Regions from separate parts of the Streptomyces sp. DSM 41931 genome, predicted to be linked through region 2. Evidence: predicted binding sites of a transcription regulator. Region 2 holds the regulator's gene; the other holds the start of a gene.

Region 1 (4,415 bases), 1.1 Mb from region 2:
GTGATCAGAATCCGGCAACCGCGCTCGGATTCCGCCACCCCGATCCGGCCTCCGTGCAGATCCACGGCCCAGCGGGCGATCGCGAGGCCCAGTCCGGTGCCGCCGTCGCTGCCGGGGCCGTGCGGCCGGTTGACGCTGCCGCGGTTGAACCGCTCGAAGACCCGGTGCCACTCCGTGCGCGGGATGCCCGGACCCTCGTCCAGCACCTCCAGCTCCAGCGACTCCGGCTCGGCGCCCCGCCGGGCCCGCACGGTCACCCTGCCGTGCGGGGGGCTGTGCTTGACCGCGTTGTCGATCAGGTTGGCGACCACCTGGTGGATCCGCTCCGGGTCGGCGTGCGCCACCAGCTCGGGCGGCGAGACGTCCAGGTGCAGATGCACGTCCGTACGGGTGTGGCTGCCGGAGCCGGAGGCCATGCTCGCGCGGGCGGAGGCCACCATGTTGGCCTCCTTCAGCACGCCCGACAGATACGGCCACACCTCGAAGCGGCGCTTCTTCAGCGGGACCACGCCGCTGTCCAGACGCGAGAGGTCCAGCAGCGTCTCCACGAGGCGGCCGAGCCGCTCGGTCTGCTTCAGGGCCGTGCGCATCGTCTCGGGGTCGGCCTCGGTGAAGCCGTCGACGATGTTCTCCAGCACCGCGCGCAGTCCCGCGATGGGGGTGCGCAGCTCGTGCGAGACGTTGGCGACCAGCTCCTTGCGCTGGCTGTCCTGGGCCTCCAGCTCGTCGGCCATGACGTTGATCGTCTGCGCAAGGTCGCCCAGCTCGTCGCGGCGGCTCTCGCGCACCCGGCGGGTGTAGTCGCCGTGCGAGATGGACCGCGCGACGGCGTTCATGTCGTCCAGCGGGGCGGTGAGGGAGTGCGCCACGAACTGGGTGATCAGCAGCGTGGCGATCATCGAGAAGACCGTGATGAAGCGCAGCTCCGTCTTGGTGTGCACCGCGATCACCGAGAGCCCGGTGGTGATCAGGACCGAGACGACGACCAGCGCGCCCAGCTTGGTCTTGATCGAGAACGGGCGCACACCGCCCCAGGGCTGCTTCTTCCGCTGTCCGCGTCCCCCCGGACCCCCGCTCATGGCGTCGGCGTCTCCAGGGCGTAGCCCACGCCGTGCACGGTGCGGATGCGCTCGGCGCCGATCTTCCGGCGCAGCGCCTTGATGTGGCTGTCCACGGTCCGGGTGCCGGAGGCATCCGCCCAGTCCCACACCTCGGCCAGCAGCTGCTCACGGGAGAGCACCGCGCGGGGGGTGTTGGCCAGGCACACCAGGAGGTCGAACTCGGTGGGCGTCAGATGGACGTCCTCGCTGCGCACGCGCACCCGGCGCTGGGCGTGGTCGATCTCCAGCTCGCCCAGGCGCAGGATGCCGCTGCGCGGGGTGGTGGCCGCGAGGGCCGCGCGCTCCATGCGGCGCAGCAGCACGTGCACCCGGGCCGCCAGCTCGCGCATGGAGAACGGCTTGGTCATGTAGTCGTCGGCGCCGACGCCGAGGCCGACCAGCATGTCGGTCTCGTCGTCGCGCGCGGTGAGCATCAGCACCGGCACCGGCCGCTGGGCCTGCACGCGCCGGCAGACCTCCAGACCGTCGAAGCCCGGCAGCATGATGTCGAGGATCAGCAGGTCGGGCTGCCAGGCCTCCGCCGTGTCCACCGCGGACGGGCCGTCGCCCGCCGTTTGCACCAGGAATCCCTCGGCACGCAGGCGGGTCGCGATGGCGTCCACGATCGTCGCGTCGTCCTCGACCACCAGGACCCTGCGCTGCGCGCCGGGGGTGGTCGCCGCCGTGCCGTTGTGGGAGGTCTGTGTCTGCTCCATCGCCCGCCCCTGAGGTGTGCTTTTTCCGGAATCCGTGGGGTGATCCGTCGTCTGCGCATCACTGCGATCGACGCTTGAATGATCCGCGTCAGGGCAGCAGCGTACGGGGAGCCACCACGGGTTTGCTATCCAGGGCGGACGCCGATGTGCACGACGTCCGGAACGCCCCGGGCAACGGGGATCTCTTCGGTACGCACCTGCCGGAACCCGGCATTCCGCAAGGTTCCCTCGAATTCCGGTGAAGGCTTCGCGGACCATACCGCGAGGACCCCGCGCGGCTTCAACACCCTTGCACACGCGGCGAGTCCGTCCGGCGAGTAGAGCCCCTCGTTGCCCTCGTCGACGGTCCAGCCGGGTCCGTTGTCGATGTCGAGACACAGCGCGTCGAATGTGTCGCACGTCTCTTTGACATAGGCGACCAGGTCCTGCTCGACGATCTCCGTCCGGGGGTCGGCGAGCGCCGCGCCGGAGAGCTCGGCCAGCGGGCCCGAGCGGTGCCACCCGATGATCGCGGGCTCCCGCTCCACGACCGCGATCCGCCCCCAGCGGGCCTGCCCGGCCGCGTGCGCCAGGGAGAAGCCGACGCCCAGTCCGCCGATCAGCACCGCGGGGTCCGCCGTCCCCGGGTCCAGGGCCGCGAGGGCCGCGTCCACCAGAAGCCGCTCGGAGCGCCCGTCGGAGGTGTCCATCAGGAAGCATCCGTTGGCGATGATCTGCAGCAGACCGCCGTGCCTGCGCAGGACGACCTCGCCGTACGGGCCCTCGCGACGGTCCAGGACTTCGGGAGCTTCGGGAATGCCGTAGGGGGTGGACATGCGTTCATCCTGGCAGGTGCTCGTTGGCGGTGATCCGGGTCCGTGGAGCCGGATCCGTTGATCGCTCAGAGCGAACGTGGCCCCGGGAACATTCGGCGACTCCCCTGCATTGAGTCGATGTAGCTCAACTTGACTGCCGAAGGGGAGATCATGGCTGCTGAGTCCACACCGCTCGCCCTGCCCGTGCTGCCGCTCGACGACGAGGTCGTGCTGCCCGGGATGGTGGTTCCGCTGGACCTGAGCGATTCCGAGGTGCGCGCGGCGGTGGAGGCCGCCCAGGCCGCCGCCCGGGACGAACCGGGCAAGCCGAAGGTGCTCCTCGTGCCGCGCGTCGACGGCACCTACGCCGGGACCGGCGTGCTGGGCACGGTCGAGCAGGTCGGCCGGCTGGCCGACGGCGACCCGGGCGCCCTGATCCGCGGCCGGGGACGGGTGCGCATCGGCGCCGGCACCACCGGACCGGGCGCGGCGCTGTGGGTGGAGGGCACCCGCATCGACGAGAGCGTGCCCGACCCGCTGCCCGGCCACGTGACCGAACTGGTCAAGGAGTACAAGGCGCTCGCCACCGCCTGGCTGCGCAAGCGCGGCGCCTGGCAGGTCGTGGACCGGGTCCAGGCCATCGACGACGTCTCCGCCCTCGCCGACAACTCCGGATACTCGCCGTTCCTCACCACCGACCAGAAGGTCGCCCTGCTGGAGACCACCGACCCGGTGGCCCGGCTGAAGCTCGCCACCCAGCAGCTGCGCGACCACCTCGCCGAGCAGGACGTCGCCGAGACCATCGCCAAGGACGTCCAGGAGGGCGTCGACAAGCAGCAGCGCGAGTTCCTGCTCCGCCGTCAGCTGGAGGCGGTCCGCAAGGAGCTGCGCGAGCTCAACGGCGAGCAGGACGGGGAGGAGTCCGACGACTACCGGGCCCGCGTCGAGGCCGCCGGTCTCCCCGAGAAGGTCCGCGAGGCCGCGCTCAAGGAGGTCGACAAGCTGGAGCGCTCCTCCGACCAGTCGCCGGAGGGCTCCTGGATCCGCACCTGGCTCGACACGGTCCTGGAGATGCCGTGGAACGAGCGCACCGAGGACTCCTACGACATCCGCGGCGCCCAGCGGGTGCTGGACGCCGAGCACGCCGGTCTGCAGGACGTGAAGGAGCGCATCACCGAGTACCTGGCGGTGCGCAAGCGGCGCAGCGAGCGGGGCCTGGGCGTCGTCGGCGGGCGGCGCGGCGGCGCGGTGCTGGCCCTGGTGGGCCCGCCCGGCGTCGGCAAGACCTCGCTCGGCGAGTCCGTCGCCCACGCCATGGGCCGGAAGTTCGTCCGGGTCGCCCTCGGCGGCGTGCGCGACGAGGCGGAGATCCGCGGCCACCGCCGCACCTACGTCGGCGCGCTGCCCGGCCGGATCGTGCGGGCGATCAAGGAGGCCGGCTCGATGAACCCGGTCGTCCTCCTCGACGAGATCGACAAGGTCGGCTCCGACTTCCGCGGCGACCCCGCGGCCGCCCTGCTGGAGGTCCTCGACCCGGCGCAGAACCACACCTTCCGGGACCACTACCTGGAGGTCGAGCTCGACCTGTCCGACGTGGTGTTCCTCGCCACCGCCAACGTTCTGGAGGCCATTCCGGAGGCCCTGCTCGACCGCATGGAGCTGGTCCGCCTCGACGGCTACACCGAGGACGAGAAGATCGTCATCGCCCGCGACCACCTGCTCCCGCGCCAGCTGGAGCGCGCCGGTCTCCAGGCGGACGAGGTGACGATCGAGGAAGGGGCGCTGCGCAAGCTGGCCGGCGAGTA
Region 2 (4,415 bases):
GGTGTCACGGCCCGGCAGCGGGCCATCGCGCGGCTGCTGGTCGAGGGGCACACCGACGCCGTCATCGCCGACCGGCTGGGCATGAACATCCGCACCGCGCGCGTCCACATCGCCAAGCTCGCCGCCACCCTGGGCAGCCAGAGCCGGGCCCAGCTCGGCTACCTCATCGGGCAGTCCGGGATTCTCGACCGGACAGAGTGACCGCGGGGCCCCGGGGCTTGTCCAGACCCGCCTGTGCGATCCGCACCCCCAACTGCGTGCGGCTCGCGGCCCCCAGCGTCTCCGAGAGGCGGGCGATGTGCGCCCGGCAGGTGCGGACGCTGATGCCGAGGCGTTCGGCGATGACCGCGTCCTGGTGGCCCTCCGCGAGGAGCGCGGCGATGGACTGCTCGCGGTGCGAGATGCCCTCGATGCCCGTGTCGGGGAGCGGCGCGGTCAGCGGGATGGCGAGCCGCCACAGCCGCTCGAAGACGGTGCCCAGATACTCCACCAGCGCCGGATGGCGCAGCTCCAGCGCCATCGTGCGCTCGGCGTTGGCGGGGATGAAGGCGACCGTGCGGTCGAAGAGGATGAGCCGCTCGATGACCTCGTCCAGCGTGCGCGCCTCCACCGCGTCGCCCATCAGCTCCAGATAGCTGAGCAGCCCGTGCCCGTGCCGGGCGACATGGGTGTACAGGTCCCGCATCCGCACGCCCCGCCCGCGCAGCGCCATCGCCCGGTGCAGGCCCTCCGACAGCTCCGCCTCACGCCGGATGCCGCCGGGCTGGACGGTGAGCACCTCGGTGGTGCACGCCTGCGTCGCCTCGTCCATCGCGGCCTGGATACGGGCCAGCCCGTCCAGCACACGGATCGCGGGGCCCTCCGACGATCCGCCCGCGGCCGGCACCTGGCGGCCGAGACCGGCGTACCACTCGAAGGCGGCGACCGCCGAGCCGACCCGGCGCTGACTCGCCCTCACCTCGTCGTACATGCCGCGCAGCAGCCGGGTCATGACCTCCTGCGGGGAGGTGGGGACCAGCCAGTCCATGTCGTCCGGGTCGGGGTGCAGCAGGGCCAGCTCCAGCAGGCAGGGCACCCGCTCGGCCTCCCGGCGCGGCAGCCGTCCGCGCCGTACGGCCCGGGAGTACACGCGGTCCCCGGCCTCGCACAGTCGGTCAGCACCGTGCGGATGCTCGTCGGCCCCGTGCCCGGCCATCGCCCATCCCACCCCCGGTTCAGCGTCTTTCCGCAGCGCAACTATGCGCGGCCGGAACCTGCTGTGCAACACGGGACAGGCCGCCGTGCCGGGCCGGGGACCGGCCGGTGGCCGGATTCGTACGGGGGTTACTTGAGCCCGATCTCCGCGCACGCGTCCTTGAACTCGCCGGTGCAGATGTCGGACACCTCGTAGAAGCCGTCGGCGAGGACGGTGTCCTCGAGGTTGTCCTGGGTCAGCGCGACCACCGGCACCAGCTGCGCCGGGATGTCCTGGTCGGTGGGGCTGTCGACGCGGTCGCGGGTGAGCGCGTCGAACTGGATGTCCCGGCCCTGGACCTTCGCCACGGCCATCTCCGCGGCGTTCTCGGCCTCTTCGGGGTAGGACTTGTAGACGCTCATGTACTGCTCACCGGTCACGATGCGCTGCACGGCGGCGAGTTCCGCGTCCTGGCCGGTGATGGGCGGCAGCTTGGTGACGCCGGCGGCGCGCAGCGCCTTGACGATGCCGCCCGCCATGCCGTCGTTGGCGGAGTAGACGCCCTCGATGTTCTCCACACCGATCTCGCCGATCGCCTCGGCCATGTTCTTCTCGGCGTTCTTGGGGTCCCAGTCCTTGGTGTCGAAGGACTTGGCGATGGTGACCTTGCCCTTGAGCTCGGACAGCGCGCCGGCCTTGAACTGCTTGGCGTTGGGGTCGGTGGACGAGCCGTTCATCATCACGACCTTGTCGGTGATGGACAGGTCGCCGCCGAGCGCCTCCAGCAGGGAGCGTCCCTGCACCTCGCCGACCAGGGCGTTGTCGAAGGAGATGTAGGCGTCGATCGGGCCCTCGGCGAGCCGGTCGTAGGCGATGACCGGGATGCCGGCCTCCTTGGCCTTGGTGACGCTCTCCGCGATGCCGTGCGAGTCCACCGCGTCCAGCACGATGACGTCGACCTGCTTGTCGATCATGCGCTGCATCTGGGAGGCCTGCTTGTCGGCGTCCGCCTCGGCGTTGGCGTACTGGACCTTGCCCTTGTTGTCCGTGAGCGCCTCCACCTTCTTCTTGAAGATGGGGTAGTCGAACTGCTCGTAGCGCGTGTTGGCCTTCTCCGGGAGGAGCAGGCCCACCGTGATGTCGTCGCCCTTGGCGGGGCTGGCGTCGTCGCTGCTGCCCGTCGCGTCGAGCATGCCGCAGCCTGCGAGCGTGACGGACATGGAGACGGCGGCCACGGATATGGCGATACGACGCATGCGAGGGCTCACTTCAGGTGCGTTTTGGACGTGGGCACAGCTTTGCGGCCCATGTGACTGAAAAGCCAACGCTTCGGCGTCCATCGCGTCAAGAGGCAGCCACTTAACGAGATGGACACGACACGGGGCGCTGAACTCGTGAAAGTCCTGCGGACGGACCGCGAGGATCACCTGGACACGCAGGCATACCATAGCCACAGGTGTGGTCGTGCATAAGAGAAGGGGCCCGAGGGTTCGGCGAACCCACGGGCCCCTTCTCGGCGAAGTCGGCCTCGCGCGCGCGTCAGTCGGACTGCTGCTGGCGCTTGGGGCGCCAGACCACCAGCGCGCTGGTCTGCTGCACCTCCTGGTAGGGCACCAGGTCACGGCGGTACGAGGCGTGCACGGCGGCCTCGCGCTGACGCATGGCCGCCGCCGCGCCGTCGAGCGCGTCCTCCAGTTCGGCCACACGGGCCTGGAGGGCGGCGACCTGGTTCTCCAGTTCGATGATGCGCTTGATTCCGGCCAGGTTGATGCCCTCGTCCTGCGACAACTGCTGCACCTGACGGAGCAGTTCGATGTCACGGGCCGAGTAGCGACGGCCCCGGCCGGCCGTACGGTCCGGCGACACGAGTCCCAGACGGTCGTACTGACGCAGCGTCTGCGGGTGCAGCCCGGAGAGCTGGGCCGCCACCGAGATGACGTAGACCGGGGTGTCCTGGGTCAGTTCGTACGGGTTGCGTCGACGGCCGTCCATCGCATCAAGCTCCCTTCGCGGCCTGGAACAGCTCCGCCCGCGGATCCTGGTCCGCGGTTGCCTCGCGATACGCCTCAAGGGCGTCACGAGCCTTCCCCGACAGGTCCTTGGGAACACTCACCTCGACGGTGACCAGCAGATCACCGCGGGTGCCGTCCTTGCGGACCGCTCCCTTGCCGCGGGCGCGCAGGGTGCGCCCGTTGGGCGTGCCCGGCGGCAGCTTCAGCGTGACCGGCGGACCGCCCAGCGTCGGGACCCGGATCTCGCCCCCGAGGGCCGCCTCGGGGTACGTCACCGGCACCGTGACCGTCAGGTTGTCGTCCTTGCGGCCGAACACCGGGTGGGCGCCGACGTGCACGACGACATACAGGTCGCCCGCGGGGCCGCCCCGCTCGCCGGGCGCCCCCTTGCCGCGCAGCCGGATCCGCTGGCCGTCGCTGACCCCCGCGGGGATGCGCACCTGCATCGTCCGCGAGGACTTGGCCCGCCCGCTGCCCTTGCAGACCTCGCAGGGCTCCTCCGCGATCAGGCCGCGGCCCTTGCAGTCCGGGCAGGGGTCGGTCAGCGAGAAGCCGCCGCCGGAGCCCCGCGCCACCTGTCCGGTGCCGACGCAGGTCGGGCACACGCGCGGTGTGCCGTTCTTGTCGCCGGTGCCCGAACAGGCCTTGCAGGGCGACTGCGACGACATCCGCAGCGGGACGGTCGCGCCCTCGATCGCCTCGGTGAAGCTGAGCGTCACCTCGGACTCGATGTCCTGGCCCCGGCGCGGCTGGGTCCGTGTGGTCCCCGGGCCGCCCCGGTTGAACAGGCCCCCGAAGACGTCACCGAGCCCGCCGCCGAAGCCGCCCGCCTGGCCGCCGGCCTGACCCCCGAAGAGGTCGCCGAGGTCGAAGTTGAAGGTGCCGCCGCCCGCGCCCGGCCCCGGACGGAACCCTCCGTTGCCGAAGAGGGCGCGCGCCTCGTCGTACTCCTTGCGCTTCTTGGGGTCGCCGAGGACGTCGTTCGCCTCGGAGATCTCCTTGAACCGCTCCTCCGCCTTGGCGTTCCCCTTGTTGGCGTCCGGGTGGTACTCGCGGGCGAGCTTCCGGTACGCCTTCTTGATCTCGGCCTCGGTGGCGTCCTTGGGGACGCCGAGGACCTTGTAGTAGTCCTTCTCGATGAAGTCCTTGGTGCTCATCCCCGACGTCCCTCCTTCCCTGCGTCAGCTGTAACGTCAGCCCTCCTCCGGGCCACCGTTCTCCTTGTTCTC

The links. The regulator HspR, encoded in region 2, represses chaperone genes until heat shock. The targets are predictions, from matches to a motif close to TTGAGNNNNNNNNNCTCAA.
Region 1: the regulator HspR is predicted to act here: its motif matches at 2,741-2,759, upstream of lon (endopeptidase La).

Annotation. Positions count from the first base shown of each region.
Region 1 is NZ_CP189902.1:4,798,897-4,803,311, forward strand. Features, by position in the region: gene ACP7TJ_RS22390 (HAMP domain-containing sensor histidine kinase) at 1-1,079, opposite strand, end outside; gene ACP7TJ_RS22395 (response regulator transcription factor) at 1,076-1,816, opposite strand; gene ACP7TJ_RS22400 (spermidine synthase) at 1,942-2,631, opposite strand; gene lon (endopeptidase La) at 2,782-4,415, shown strand, end outside.
Region 2 is NZ_CP189902.1:3,663,596-3,668,010, reverse strand. Features, by position in the region: gene ACP7TJ_RS17040 (helix-turn-helix domain-containing protein) at 1-201, shown strand, start outside; gene ACP7TJ_RS17035 (helix-turn-helix transcriptional regulator) at 164-1,195, opposite strand; gene ACP7TJ_RS17030 (sugar ABC transporter substrate-binding protein) at 1,324-2,430, opposite strand; gene ACP7TJ_RS17025 (heat shock protein transcriptional repressor HspR) at 2,714-3,166, opposite strand; gene dnaJ (molecular chaperone DnaJ) at 3,171-4,343, opposite strand; gene grpE (nucleotide exchange factor GrpE) at 4,380-4,415, opposite strand, start outside.